Regions from separate parts of the Williamsia sp. Y853 genome, predicted to be linked through region 3. Evidence: riboswitches for the same ligand, from Rfam matches in the RefSeq annotation. Region 3 holds a riboswitch; each other region holds the start of a gene.
The links. Region 3 has a riboswitch for S-adenosylmethionine ahead of AC1TPF_RS21340 (ABC transporter substrate-binding protein). Riboswitches for the same ligand answer to the same signal wherever they lie in the genome.
Positions count from the first base shown of each region.

Region 1: linked by a shared signal. The riboswitch ahead of AC1TPF_RS13005 (bifunctional o-acetylhomoserine/o-acetylserine sulfhydrylase) and the one ahead of AC1TPF_RS21340 (ABC transporter substrate-binding protein) in region 3 are both predicted to bind S-adenosylmethionine.
Region 2: linked by a shared signal. The riboswitch ahead of AC1TPF_RS15735 (LLM class flavin-dependent oxidoreductase) and the one ahead of AC1TPF_RS21340 (ABC transporter substrate-binding protein) in region 3 are both predicted to bind S-adenosylmethionine.

Region 1 covers NZ_JBXCJC010000002.1:217,230-221,603, reverse strand. The annotation lists gene metX (homoserine O-acetyltransferase MetX) at 1-1,135, opposite strand, end outside; gene AC1TPF_RS13005 (bifunctional o-acetylhomoserine/o-acetylserine sulfhydrylase) at 1,110-2,426, opposite strand; SAM riboswitch class IV at 2,483-2,592, opposite strand; gene AC1TPF_RS13000 (cutinase family protein) at 2,791-4,374, shown strand, end outside.
Region 2 covers NZ_JBXCJC010000002.1:809,055-813,428, forward strand. The annotation lists gene AC1TPF_RS15720 (ABC transporter substrate-binding protein) at 1-539, opposite strand, end outside; gene AC1TPF_RS15725 (hypothetical protein) at 536-685, opposite strand; gene AC1TPF_RS15730 (LLM class flavin-dependent oxidoreductase) at 682-1,791, opposite strand; gene AC1TPF_RS15735 (LLM class flavin-dependent oxidoreductase) at 1,876-2,943, opposite strand; SAM riboswitch class I at 2,976-3,070, opposite strand; gene AC1TPF_RS15740 (MarR family winged helix-turn-helix transcriptional regulator) at 3,577-4,041, opposite strand; gene AC1TPF_RS15745 (VOC family protein) at 4,177-4,374, shown strand, end outside.
Region 3 covers NZ_JBXCJC010000004.1:171,768-176,141, forward strand. The annotation lists gene AC1TPF_RS21335 (ABC transporter permease) at 1-285, opposite strand, end outside; gene AC1TPF_RS21340 (ABC transporter substrate-binding protein) at 282-1,973, opposite strand; SAM riboswitch class IV at 2,087-2,204, opposite strand; SAM riboswitch class IV at 2,395-2,507, shown strand; gene AC1TPF_RS21345 (aminotransferase class V-fold PLP-dependent enzyme) at 2,595-3,794, shown strand; gene AC1TPF_RS21350 (PP2C family protein-serine/threonine phosphatase) at 3,791-4,374, opposite strand, start outside.

The sequences.
Region 1 (4,374 bases), on a different contig from region 3:
GGTCTGAGACCGCTTCGAACTCGGTCAGGAATCCGTCGTGGCCATTGGCGGAATGCACCACGTGCAATCCGTCGACGCAGCCGGACATGAGTTCGGCCAACTCGATCTGCTGACGCAGGGGATACAACCTGTCGGAGTCGATGCCACCGACCACGACGGGTACGTGGCAGCTCCGCAGGGCGGCTTCGATGCCACCGCGTCCGCGTCCGACGTCGTGGTTGTTGAGCACCTCGGACAGCACCACGTAGCTACCCGGATCGAACCGGCGGACAAGCTTGTCGGCCTGGTGCTCGAGGTAGCTCTGCACCGCGTAGCGGCCGCCGTGTAGCGGATCTTCTTGTCCCTGAGGGAGGTTGGCGAACCTCTGGTCGAGTTCGGGTTCGCTGCGGTAGTACATGTGCGCGATGCGGCGGGCAATGCCGAGACCTGACGTGGGGGTACGACCGGTGCCGTGATAGTCGCCGTTCTGCCAGTTGGCATCGGCCTTGATTGCCGCAATTTGTGTTGTCTGCGTACCGATTTGGTCGGCTGATGCGCGAGCGCCCACGGCCAGGATCAAGCCGCTCCGCACTCGCTCCGGGTAACCGATGACCCATTCCAGCGCGCGGGCGCCACCCATCGAGCCGCCGATGACGGCTGCGACGGTATCGATCTGCAGCGCGTCGAGCAATGCGACCTCGGCGCGGACCTGATCGAGCACGGTGATGTTGGGGAACCGTGAACCCCACACCTGCCCGTCGGAATCCAGTGATGCAGGGCCGGTGGAACCGCCGCATCCACCGAGGACATTCGCCGAGACGACACACCACTCGTCGGTGTCGACTGCGGCGCCCGGACCGATCAGCCCGTCCCACCAACCGGGGGCGGGCTGATCGGGACCGGCGGGTCCGGTTGCGTGGGAGTCGCCGGTCAGGGCATGCAGAGCCAGAACTACGTTGTCGCGGGTGGGCGAGAGTGTGCCCCAGCGCTGAAACGCCAGGGTCACATTCTCGATCTGTCCACCGTTGTCCAGCGAAATCGGGCCGACCGGCACACTGGTCAGCTGCCCATCGGGCAGGGATTCCCAGTCCGGATGGATTCGTGGTGGCGTGTGCGGGTCGATACTCACCTCACTTGGCCGCAGCGAAGCCTGCATCGAGGTCGGCGAGGATGTCGACGACGTTCTCGATGCCGACAGCCAACCGGACCAGGCCGGGGGTCACGCCTGCGGCCAGCTGCTCTTCAGCGATCAGCTGGGAGTGGGTGGTCGAGGCGGGATGGATGACCAGCGAGCGCACATCACCGATGTTGGCGACATGGCTGTGCAGGACCAGTGCGTCGACGAACTTCTTGCCCGCGTCCACGCCGCCGACGATCTCGAAGCCGATGATCGCGCCCTGGCCGCGCGGAGCCAATTCCTGGCCTCGCTTGTACCAGCGCGAGGATTCGAGTCCGGCGTAGGCCACCGACTCCACCTGCGGGTGCTCTTCCAGGTACTTGGCCACCGCCTGGGCGTTCGACACGTGGCGTTCGATCCGCAGGCTGAGTGTTTCCAGGCCCTGGGCGATGAGGAACGCGTTGAACGGCGAGATGGCGGCACCGGTGTCGCGCAACCACTGCACGCGGGCCTTGAGGGCGTAGGCCGGAGCACCGAGGTCGGCAAAGATCGCACCGTGGTAGCTCGGGTCCGGGGTGGTGAATCCGGGGAACAGGTCTACACCGTCACGCTGGCCCCGCCAATCGAAGGTGCCGCCGTCGACGATCACGCCGCCGATCGCGGTGCCATGTCCACCAAGGTATTTCGTGGCCGAATGCACCACGATGTCGGCGCCGTGCTCCAGCGGGTTGATCAGGTACGGGGTGGCGACGGTGTTGTCGACGATCAATGGCAGGCCGGCCTCGTGGGCGACGGCGGAGATGCCGGGGAGATCGAGGATCTCGTTGTTCGGGTTCGAGATCGTCTCACCGAACAGCGCCCGGGTGTTGGGCTGGATGGCCGCGCGCCAGCTGTCGAGGTCTTCGGGATCTTCGACGAAGCTGACCTGGATTCCGAGCTTGGGCAGCGTGTAGTGGAAGAGGTTGTACGTACCGCCGTACAGTCGCGGGCTCGACACCACGTGACCGCCGTTTTCGACGATGTTCAGGATCGAGTAGGTCTCGGCGGCCTGACCCGACGCGACGAGCAGAGCCGCCACGCCACCTTCGAGGGCTGCGATTCGCTGCTCGACGGCGTCCTGGGTGGGGTTCATGATGCGCGTGTAGATGTTGCCGGGCTCGGCCAGACCGAAGAGGTTGGCGGCGTGCTCGGTGTCGCGGAACGTGTACGACGTTGTCTGGTAAATCGGCAGGGCACGGGCAGAGGTTGCCGAATCAGGGCTCTGGCCAACATGGACCTGTTTGGTTTCAAAGCTCCAGTTGTCAGCCGGATTGACGTCGGTGTCAGACATGTAGGACTTCTCTTTCATGGTCGGTAGACATCCAATTAGAGGGTCCGACCTTTCGGACCCCGCGCTTGCCGCGGCGAACCGCAACCTGGTCGTCACCCGGAGCACCCCACCGCGGTTGGAGGGTTGCCGGTCAGCTAGCCGGGGCTTGTCGCTGACACTCAGGACCTGGCCAAAAGGATATAACACGCGGTTCCTGTTCAAAAAAGCGTTCAGCGCACGGAGATTCTGCGATTCGCCACCAGCCGGATGCCCCTGTACTACGTTCATGCGATTGGCCATTGTCAATGTCCACCGTAACTTTGGTGAACTGCCTCGAAATGCTTGAGGCCGTCGGTGATTCGAAACAACTGGGGCTGCTGTGGGTGTGAGGACGAAGCCTGATCGCGCTGTTCCGAAACCGGCCGGCCGACGGGTGGCGGCGCTGGCATCCGGAGCGGCTGCGGTCGCGCTGCCCGTGTTGACCTTCCTCGGGAGTGCTCCAGGGCTCGCGGCCCAGGCGCAGGCGTACGACTGTGGTGACGGCGTCGTGTTCGTGGTGGCCGGAACCGACGATCCGAACTTCCTGCACACCATAGGGGTGGAGACCCGCTACAGCGCCCGGGGCTACGTGATCAAACGCGTCGACTATCCGGGGACCTTCTGGCCACTCGGTGCACAGAGTTACGACGAGAACATCGACATCGGACAAGCCGCGCTCACCCAGGATGTGGCGACCTATCAGGCCAACTGCCCGGGCAACCCGGCCGTCATCGCCGGCTATTCGCAGGGGGCCCGGATCGCAGGCGATGTACTGGCCGACATCGCGGCAGGCAAGGCCGACGGCGTGACCTCGGTCGGAGTGTCGGGCGAGCTCTATTCCGACCCTCGGCGACGCGGCACAAACGACGGTGCCGGAGCCGAGGTCAACCTCATCAATGCGTATCCGGGTGCGATGCTCGATGGTTCGCGCGACGGCGACTTCGGCGACATGCCGGTGTATTCGGTCTGCATCGATGGTGACCCGGTCTGTGACATACCCGACCCGCGGCGAGATCCGATCGGGGCATTGGACGCGTTGCTGGGCTTCTGGGTCAAGCACCACAACTATGGCGACATCATGACGGCAGGCCCGGGGGTGGCTGTGGGCACCGACGGGATCACCGTCATCGAGGGTCCCGACGGTGCCACGGTGATCTTCATCGCCGCCGATCCCTCACTCACCACTGTGCTGGCGCAGGTCGGACTGCCCAATCTGCTGCGCCCGGTGATTCTGGATTTCCCCTATGCCGAACCGGAGGTCATCCGGCCGATCTCCCGCGCGATCATGGGCTTGCTGCCTGCGCTCCCGCAGCTCGGGCATGGTGCGTATCTGACCGACCTGTACACGGTCCGGGACGCGCTGTCCGGTGACCCGGCCGCGTGGGCCGCGATTCTCGGGAGCGCGGTCAGCATCGTCAAATATCCGGTGAACTTCGTTCGGGACTGGGTTGCGGTGATCGATGCCGTACTCGACCACCGTGACCCGGATCTCGGGTTCATCGCGGCACCGACGGTGCGCGCCATGGCGGATGCGGCATTCGGTGCGGTCTCCGCGGGCAGGGCGGACGTGGGGGACCCGGCCACAGACACCGCCCTTGCCGGTGCTTCTCGGAGGGCACTCGCTGCGTCGTCCGTTGATCGCCCGCAGGCCTCTGCCGACGTCATCCCGGGGCCTGGTCGGCATCGGGCGCCCGAGGTGTCCCCGCCGGCTGTGTCGGATCCCGCTGTGCCGGAAGCCGATGTGCCCGCCTCCGTACCGGTGTGGAACGGTCCGGCAACCTCCCACGCGGACCAGGGTGCTGATGACGACGGCCCCGACGTCGTTGATTCCACGGCAGGTCAGAAGCCGGTCGCTCCTGATCTGCCTGCTGTCGAAGCGCCTGCTGCGACCGAGACAATGGCCGTTGACATGTCGGCGGACCTCACCACC
Region 2 (4,374 bases), on a different contig from region 3:
GAGGTCGACGTGGCCTGCAGGAACTGCGCGTTCGGTGTGCTGAAATCCACCGTCGCGGTCAGCGGGTCGACCACCGTGGTTCCCGCATAGCCGGTCAGATAACTCGAGGCCAGCGGGGTTTTCGCGGCACCGAGCGCAAGAATGGAGTCGAAGTTCTTCTTCACGGACTCCGCGGTGAGCGGCGTGCCGTCACTGAAGGTCACGCCGTCGCGGAGCTTGAAGGTGAACGACTTTGCGTCGGGGCTGATCTCCCAGCTCTCCGCCAGCCACGGCGTGATGTCACCGGTCTGCGGATCCTGGTCGGTCAGGGAGTCCACCACCTGGCGGGTGACATAGATCGTCTGGTTGGTGGCGCCCTGTGCCGGATCCGAACAGGTCGGTGCCCCGGAAAGCCCGTAGCGCAGGGTTCCACCCGGCGCAGCGGGGCCGGCGTCGCCCTCGCCGCCGGAGGCGTCGGACCCGCAGGCGCTGAGCAGGGTTGCTGTCATCAGCGCGGCGCCGACTACGGCGAACAGCGGGCGGGACACACGTGCATTCATCGATTTCCTCCATCGATCCTGGCGATAGCACGCTCCTGCGGAGAAGCGGCGGCTGCTTCGCCCGTTATCAGCTCACTGATGAGGTTAAACCGTTGCGCCCCAATATCTTCAATAAAATCAGTGTGGTTTTGAACCAGCCCGCTCACGCCACACCCGCGATCTTCCTGTCGCGCTTGGCGACTTCCTCACGAACGATGGGAATCACATACCGGCCGAAGTCGATCGCGTCGTCGAGCAGGTCGTAGCCGCGGGCCGAGAGGATGTCGATCCCCAGGTCGTAGTACTCGAGCAGCGCGGCTGCCACCGTCTCCGGAGAACCGACCAGCGCGTTGGAATTTCCGCCGCCCCCGGTTGCCTTGGACGTTGCCGTCCATCCCGCGGCGCCGAAGCGGTCGACTGAATCAGCGATCTCCAGTAGACGTTGGGAACCGGCATTCTGAGGCGATGTCAGGGAGAATCCGCGTGGGAGCTGGGCGGCGCTGGCTGCTCGGGCATTGAGCTGACCGAGTATCGATTCGGCTTTCTGCCAGGCCAATTCGTCGGTCGGGGCGATGATCGGCCGGAACGCGACCTGTAATCGCGGGCGCCCTTCACGACCTGCGGCCTTCGCAGACGCGGTGATCGACGCGATCTGCTCGGCCGTGTTTTCGAGGGGTTCACCCCACAGCGCGTAGATATCTGCCTCCGCGCCGCCGACCGCATAGGCCGCCGACGACGACCCGCCGAAGGAGATGTCGGGCCGAGGCTGCGCAACCGGGAAGACATCGGAGACGAAGTCGTTGAACCGGTAGTAGGTGCCGTTGTGGTCGAACGGTTCCCGGCTGGTCCACACCTTCTTGACGATCTGGATGTACTCCCGGGTGCGTTCGTACCGCTGGTCTTTCGACAGGAAGTCACCCTCCCGCTGCTGTTCGCTGTCGTTGCCGCCGGTGATGAAGTGCACCGTCACCCGTCCCGCGGAGATCTGGTCGAGTGTTGCGAAGGTTTTGGCGGCGAATGTCGGGTACGAGACATTGGGACGGTGTGCCAGCAGGATCTCGATGCGTTCGAGATTGCTCGCGATGTATGAGGCGGCCGCCGCAGGTTCAGGAGCACCGGCACCATAGGCGAACAGGATCCGGTCCCATCCGAAATCCTCGTGTGCACGAGCGAGTTTGAGCGTGTACTCCCTGTCGAAGGAGCCGGCGGTGGTACGAGGGTGGATCTCGGTGCCGTCATTCGTGGCAGCGATCCCCAGGAACTCTACTGGCATGTTTGTCCTTTTCGATGTGTCAGATGAAGTGCGCGAAGATGCGCCGACCGATACGCATCGACGGCGGGAGCCGGGTCGAAGCGGTCATGTCAGAGCCTCCAACGCGACGGGAGTGGAGATCGGGCGGCTCGGGATCTCACGTCTGAGCACCGGTGCGATCTCGGACTGGAAGAGTTCGAGCGAGTCGCGATGCTGGGAGTCTGTGAGGCCGCTGGCGTCAGCGTGCAGATGCATGACCTCATGACCGAACTTCTCGTGATATCGCAACACTTTGTCGATCACCTGCTGCGGGCTCCCGAGCAGAAGTGAGCTTCGTTCGATGGCGTCCTCGAGGGTCGGAAACACCAGCGGCAGACCGAATGACCCGATTCTCGCCAAGGTGGCGTCGAAGATCGGGCGGTATGTGTCGATCGCATCCTGCGAGTTCTTGGTGGCGTAGTACCCGGCCGATCCCGCACCCACGAGAGCATCCGCCGGATCGTGCCCGTATGCCGCCCACCGCGCTCGGTAGTGGTCGATCAATTCGGCATAGGGTTCGATCGGATTGGTGACGTTGGCCGAGAACAGCGGATCTCCGTAAAATGCTGCCAGATCGACTGATTCACGGCTGGTGGCGCTGCCGTGCCAGACGCGAATCTTCTTCTGCAGCGGGCGGGGCAGGGCCTCGGCGTCGGTCAACGACGGCCGGTACTTGCCCGTCCAGGTGACCGTGTCGTCCTCCCACAACCGTCGGAAGAGTTCGTAGCCTTCCCGGTTGCGCTCCCACTGGTCGGCCTCGGTGACGTGGAACAGCTTGGCCTGCGCGGCGCCGTTGCCCTTGCCGATCATCAGTTGCAGTCGGCCACCGGAGAGGTTGTCGAGGGTCGAGTAGTCCTCGAAGGCGCGAACCGGATCGAGCAGACTGAGCGTTGTCACCGCGGTGAACAGCGCGATGGTCGAAGTCCGTGCGGCGATGTTACTGAGCACAACCGGTGGCGACGAGGAGATGAACGGCCTCTCGTGCCGCTCGCCCACCCCGAAACCGTCGAAGCCCAATTCCTCTGCGAGAACCGCGTTGTCGATCACTTCTCGAAACCGCTCCGCCGGGGTCACGGTCTCGCCGGACAACGGGTGAGGCGTGTGGGTGATCAGACTGATCAACAGAAACTTCACCCGGACTCCTGAACTGACGGCATGGCACACAACCTTCATCGGTCCCGGCAGTAGCACCCGCACCCGCCGAGGCGGGGGGTTGCTGCGACGTCAGCGAGCCGGGTCTCTCAATCGCTCTTGATGATCCTTGTGCACAGTAAGCCGGTGCCCATAACGCGTCAAACGATGAATCAACTTGCCCGACAGACAGTGTGAGTCACGTTGGTCCCGCCATCAGGGATGTTCAGCCCTTTCCGGCGAACGGACCGATGGACTTTCTGAAGCATTGCCGCAGCACAACAGCCTCCAGGGCGATCCGGTCGGTGCGCGGTGATCGCAGGCCGTCCGGCACGACGCGTCATGACCACCCGCCGTGGAACGGTTAGATTCAGTCAGGTTCAAACCCCACGCCATCTTTTGATGGCCATCGGAATCGTGCGCCCAGGTCGCCGGACCCGCTATGGCTTGTTGCCCTCGTCTTCGATGATCCTGGGGGCTGCGACGCCAAACAGAACAAACGCGATCTCCCGATCTGCCATCAGCGAGGACCGGTCGGCGCCCGGGAGTACAAGAGGTTCGGCAAGATGCTTGTACCCGCAATGACTTTTCACCGCCACACCGCAGCCGGGATGACTTGTCGATCGAACCGGCCGTCTACTCGGGCGCCTGCAGCAGGTGTTCGCGTGTGTCGGCGAATGCTCGCCCCAACACGGCAACGTCGCGCGGACTGAGCAGGTCGAACATGTTTCGCCTGACCTCGGCGACATGTCCGGGGCTCGCCGACGCCAGCTTCTGCATCCCGGCGTCGGTCAATTCCGCCATCATGCCGCGTTTGTCGTCTTCGCATTCGACGCGAAGCACCCATCCGGCGTCGACCAGACGGCCGATTGCCCTGGTGGCGCCACTTCTCGTGGTCGTGATCGCATCAGCCAGATCCCGCATGCGCAGTCGGTGCTGCGGCGCCTCGGACAAGATGACCAGCAATTCGAAGTCGGTGAACGACAAACCCGCATCCCTGGCGAGCTGCTGATCGAGCGTCCGCAGCAGCAACCGGGTCGCATCCAGGTACGCGCGCCACGTCCGCTGCTCGTCCTCGCTGAGCCACTGTGTTGATTCCACGACTAGAGCATAGCCAAAGTAGTTGACAAGGCAACCAGTTGCGGTACGCTACCGAAGTAGTTGAGCACGCAACCATTTACCTCTGCCCACACGAAGCGCACACTGGATGAAGACCCCCGCACGGAAGGACCGGCCATGAGCACCGCCGACATCGACGAGAAGCGCCTGCAGGAATATGCGGGCAAGCGTGAGGCGATCCGCGCCGAACACCTGATACCCGCCGAATCCCGGCCGGCCTCCTCTGCTCGCGGTCTGCACCACACCGCACTGGTCAGCAGCGACGTCGAACGCACCGTTCGCTTCTACCAGGACCTACTCGAATTCCCGCTGACC
Region 3 (4,374 bases):
GTCGCCGTGAAGCAGTCGCCACAGGTAATCGAAGTATTGGACGATCAACGGATCGTCGAGTTTGTAGTCGTTGATGATCTGCGCCCGGACCTCCGGGGACACCTGCGCGGTGCCGATGATCGCGTTGATCGGCTCACCTTTGCCGGAATGCAGGACGAGGAAGGTGGCAGTGATCGCGCCCCACAGCACCAGCAGCGACACCAGCAATCGGCTGGCGACCGCCCGACCGAGGGAGCGAGTGCGCGCCACCTCGGTCGGGCCTGCCACCGTGTCGATCACGGTCACTTGCTCACCCAGGCGTCGTAGAACGTCGGGTAGGCCTGCGGTTCGAACTTCACGCCTTGCAGGTTGTTACTGCGGCCGAGCACGTAGTTGAAGACGTAGACCGGGAACACTGCGGCGTCGTCGGCGATCTGCTGCTGGGCGCGAGCGTAGATCTCCGACTGCTTGGTCAGATCGGTTTCGCCAAGCGCTGCGATCAAGTCGGAATCAACAGCGGGATTGGAGTACTTGGCCACGTTTGTTCCGAAACTGTCCACCGGAATGTTCGACGAATGATCGAGCGTGCGAAGTGCATCCGGTGACGCCCGCTGCCAGCTGATGTCGAGGACGTCGTAGCCGTTGGTGAAAAGGGCGGTGTAGTAGTCGTCGATGGTGGTGTTCTTGATCTGGTAGTCGACACCGATCTTCTTGGCGGACGACTGCACCTGCTCGAGCAGGGTGTCGCGTTGTTCGCGAGCGTATTCCTTGAGGAAGGGATGCACGACGGTCAGACGCTTTCCGTCCTTGGTGCGGTAGCCGTCGCCGTCGCGTGCGGTCCAGCCGGCTTCGTCGAGAAGCTGATTGGCTTTGTCCTCGTCGTAGACGTACGCCGACTCACTGGCCTTGTTGTAGCCGACCGTGGCGGGGCTCAAGGTGTTCTTCGCGGGCTGGAAGACGCCGAAGTAGAGCTTGTCGACGATGGTGTCCCAGTCGATTCCGGCCCGGAAGGCTTCGCGGACCTTGATGTCGGAGAAGACGCCGGCCTGTGTGTTGGGGTAGTAGTTGTAGTTTCCGCCCGGAGCCTGGACCGTCTCGACGGAATAGCCGGGTGTGTCCTTGAGCGCGCTGACGTTGACCGGCGGGACGCTGGCAATCGCATCGACCTGATTGCTGGTCAAAGCGCCGTAGCGAGAGGAGTCTTCGGGGATCTCCTGGATGCTGATGGCTGCCAGGTGTGCCTTGCCGGAGTGGTCGGCGTTGCCCGGACCCCAGTTGTAGGCCTCGTTGCGGGTGTAGTCGATGCCCTTGTTCGGGGTGTAGCCGGCTTCACTGACAAACGGCCCGGTGCCGACGATCTTGCTGCACAGGGCATCTGTTCCCTGAGTCAGGGTGGAGGGGGCCTCGATGCCGAGGTATGCCGAGGCCGCGGAGGGAAGGAAGGCCGAATTCGGCTCGGAGAAGGTGACTTCCACGTGCGTCGGGTCGATGACGTTGGTGCCGGCGTAGGTGGCGATGGTGTTGGCCGCGAGTTGGGACTTGGTGTTGGGGTCGACGATGTGGTCGAGGTTGGCCTTGACTGCGTTGCCGTCGAACTTTTCTCCGTTGGAGAAGGTGACGTCGTCGCGGAGGGTGAAGGAGTAGGTGAGCTGGTCGGGGGACACGCTCCACTCGGTGGCGAGCCAGGGGTCGAGGCTGCCGTCGGTGTTGAGGGCGACAAGAGAGTCGAGGATCGGGCGGGAGAAGAAGCCGGCGACGTCGGCAGGGCTCTGATGGGGGTCGATGCAGCCGCCGGGACTGCTGTTGATGGCAAACCGAAGGGTGCCGCCGTCGACGGGATCACCGGTGGCCGTCGCGGAATTATTGCTGTCGCCGGAGCCACAGGCGCTGGCGACAAGTCCGACCGTGAGAGCCGTAAGAATCGTGGCCTTGCTCAGATGACCCGGTCCGGGATGCACCCGTCTCAATCGGCCGGCAGCAGGTGTTCGGGACATCGGTTTTCTCCTCGTGAATGCAATGGGCGTGGCAGGTGCTCAGGATTCGATCGCGTGGTGCGTTGAACAAGGTCATCAAGCTTCCGGAAATCTCTTCGGGCTCGCTTGCGTGAACCCCGCGCTTGCCCCATGCCGGTGAAGGCTGGGGCCGTGTCTGTCATCCAGGGCACCCCGCCGCGGTGGAGGGTTGCCGACCAGCAAGCTGGAACTTGGCGCTGATACTCGTTGACACAGGGCAGTTGTTGTCCACCAAGCGAATCCGGGCATCATGTGGGTATGCCCGGGCAGGGGATTTCAACTGTTGGACAGAACCATACTCACGCTCCTGCGGAAATCCGATGGATGCGCGGAGTTCCGATCGCCGAGAAGTTAAAGCACATGGGTATGGACGACGCCGTAAAAGTCTGTTAGCGTCGGCGTCGGTCACGAGTACCAGCGAATAGCCCCGGCTTGCTGGTCAGCAACCCTCCATCGCGGCGGGGTGCTCCGGGTGAAGACCTGGCCTGTTCGAACCCGAACAGGCAAGCGCGGACCCCCCACGTCCGAGTTCCGAACTGCTCCATCGGCAGGTTCGAAACTTGGTGCGTGCGGAATCCCTGACACCGGAAGCTGGTGTGAGATATGAGCACTGCAACACTGAATCGAACCCTGAATGCTCTTGCAGCGATAGAAGGTTCGGACACCCAGGCGCCATTGCGGGATGGCTCGACCACGCGATACGTCAACTTCGACTACGCGGCGAGTGCACCGGCGTTGTGCAGCGTGGTCGAGAGAATCACACAATTGCTTCCGACCTACTCGAGCGTGCATCGGGGCGCGGGCTACGCATCGCAGGTCACGACGCAGGCGTACGAGACCGCCCGTGAGCAGGTCGCGGACTTTGTCGGTGCCGGCGAGCAGCACTGCCTGATCTTTACGCGGAACACCACCGATTCGCTGAACCTCCTGGCCCGCTGTGTGCCGGGAAAGGTCGTCGTCCTCGATCTGGAACATCATTCAAATCTGTTGCCGTGGAGTGACGTTCACGTGGTCCGTGCCGCGAATACGCTGGCCGCGACGATCGTTCGCGTGGAGACCGCACTGATAGAGACCGGTGCGGCGTTGCTGGCGGTCACCGGTGCTTCCAACGTCACCGGCGAGATCTTGCCGATCGGTGAACTGGCAGATCTTGCGCACCGCAACGGCGCTCGGATCGCTGTCGACGGAGCGCAGTTGGTTCCGCACCGCAGGGTGGACATCACTGCAGGCGGCATCGACTACCTGGCCTTTTCAGGACACAAGACCTACGCGCCTTTCGGGGCCGGAGTGCTTGTCGGACTGCGGGATTGGCTGGATGCGGCCGACCCGTACCTCGCAGGCGGCGGTGCCGTACTCAATGTCACCGAGCAGGACGTGAAGTGGGCGCCCGCGCCTGCCCGTCATGAAGGCGGTTCGCCCAACGTCCTGGGTGCGGCTGCGCTCGCGGCGGCCTGCGTCGAGATCGAATCCCTCGGGGAGGCTGTTGTTTCCCATGAAACGTCACTCACCGACCGGTTGCGCAATGGTCTGGCGGAGATCCCGGGCGTGCATGCCCTGAAGATCTTCACCGACAGCACCGATGCCGTTGGCGTTGTCAGCTTTGTCGTCGACGGGCATCGGGCATCTGAGGTGGCAGCCCATCTCTCGGCCGAACACGGCATCGGGGTGCGCGATGGACGATTCTGCGCCCACCCGCTTCTGGACCGTCTGGGCCACGGCTCAGGGGCTGTACGCGCCAGCCTCGGCCTCGGTTCGACCTCCGAGGACGTCGACCTTCTGCTCGCCGCCCTCCGAACCCTCTAGACCCCGGGGTGGGGGACACTCAGTGCGATGAGCGCGGTGTCGTCTTCGAGCCCGGCACCGAAACTGTCGAGCAATGCCCGCACGTCCTCGATGATCTGGCCTGCGGACGTCGGCGTGTGTGCCGCGGCGAACTCGAGCAGCGCACCGTTGTCGTCGTACCGCTCGGGACCAGGTCCGGTCCGCGCCTCGGTGAGCCCGTCGGTGTAGAGCAGGAGGGTGTCGCCGGCATCGAGGTGGATCCGCTTCGAGACGAACTCAGGGTCGCGCAGGATGCCGACCAGTTGCCCACCTTCGGTGCTCACGTACTGCGCTTGACCGGCGGCGGTGAGCAGTAGGGCGGGTGGGTGCCCACCACTGGCGAGGTGGACGTCGAATCCGTTGTCGCGGCGGGTGAGCACACCGAAGATCACTGTGCAGAACCGTGGTTCGTCACCCTGGTGATTCGCATGCAACACGGTGTGGAGGTTGCGTAACACCGCAATCGGATCGTCGTCGTACACCGCCGCAGCGCGCAGCGTGTAGCGGGTCAGCGAGGTCACCGCTGCCGCGGTGGCCCCTTTGCCGCACACGTCGCCGAGGA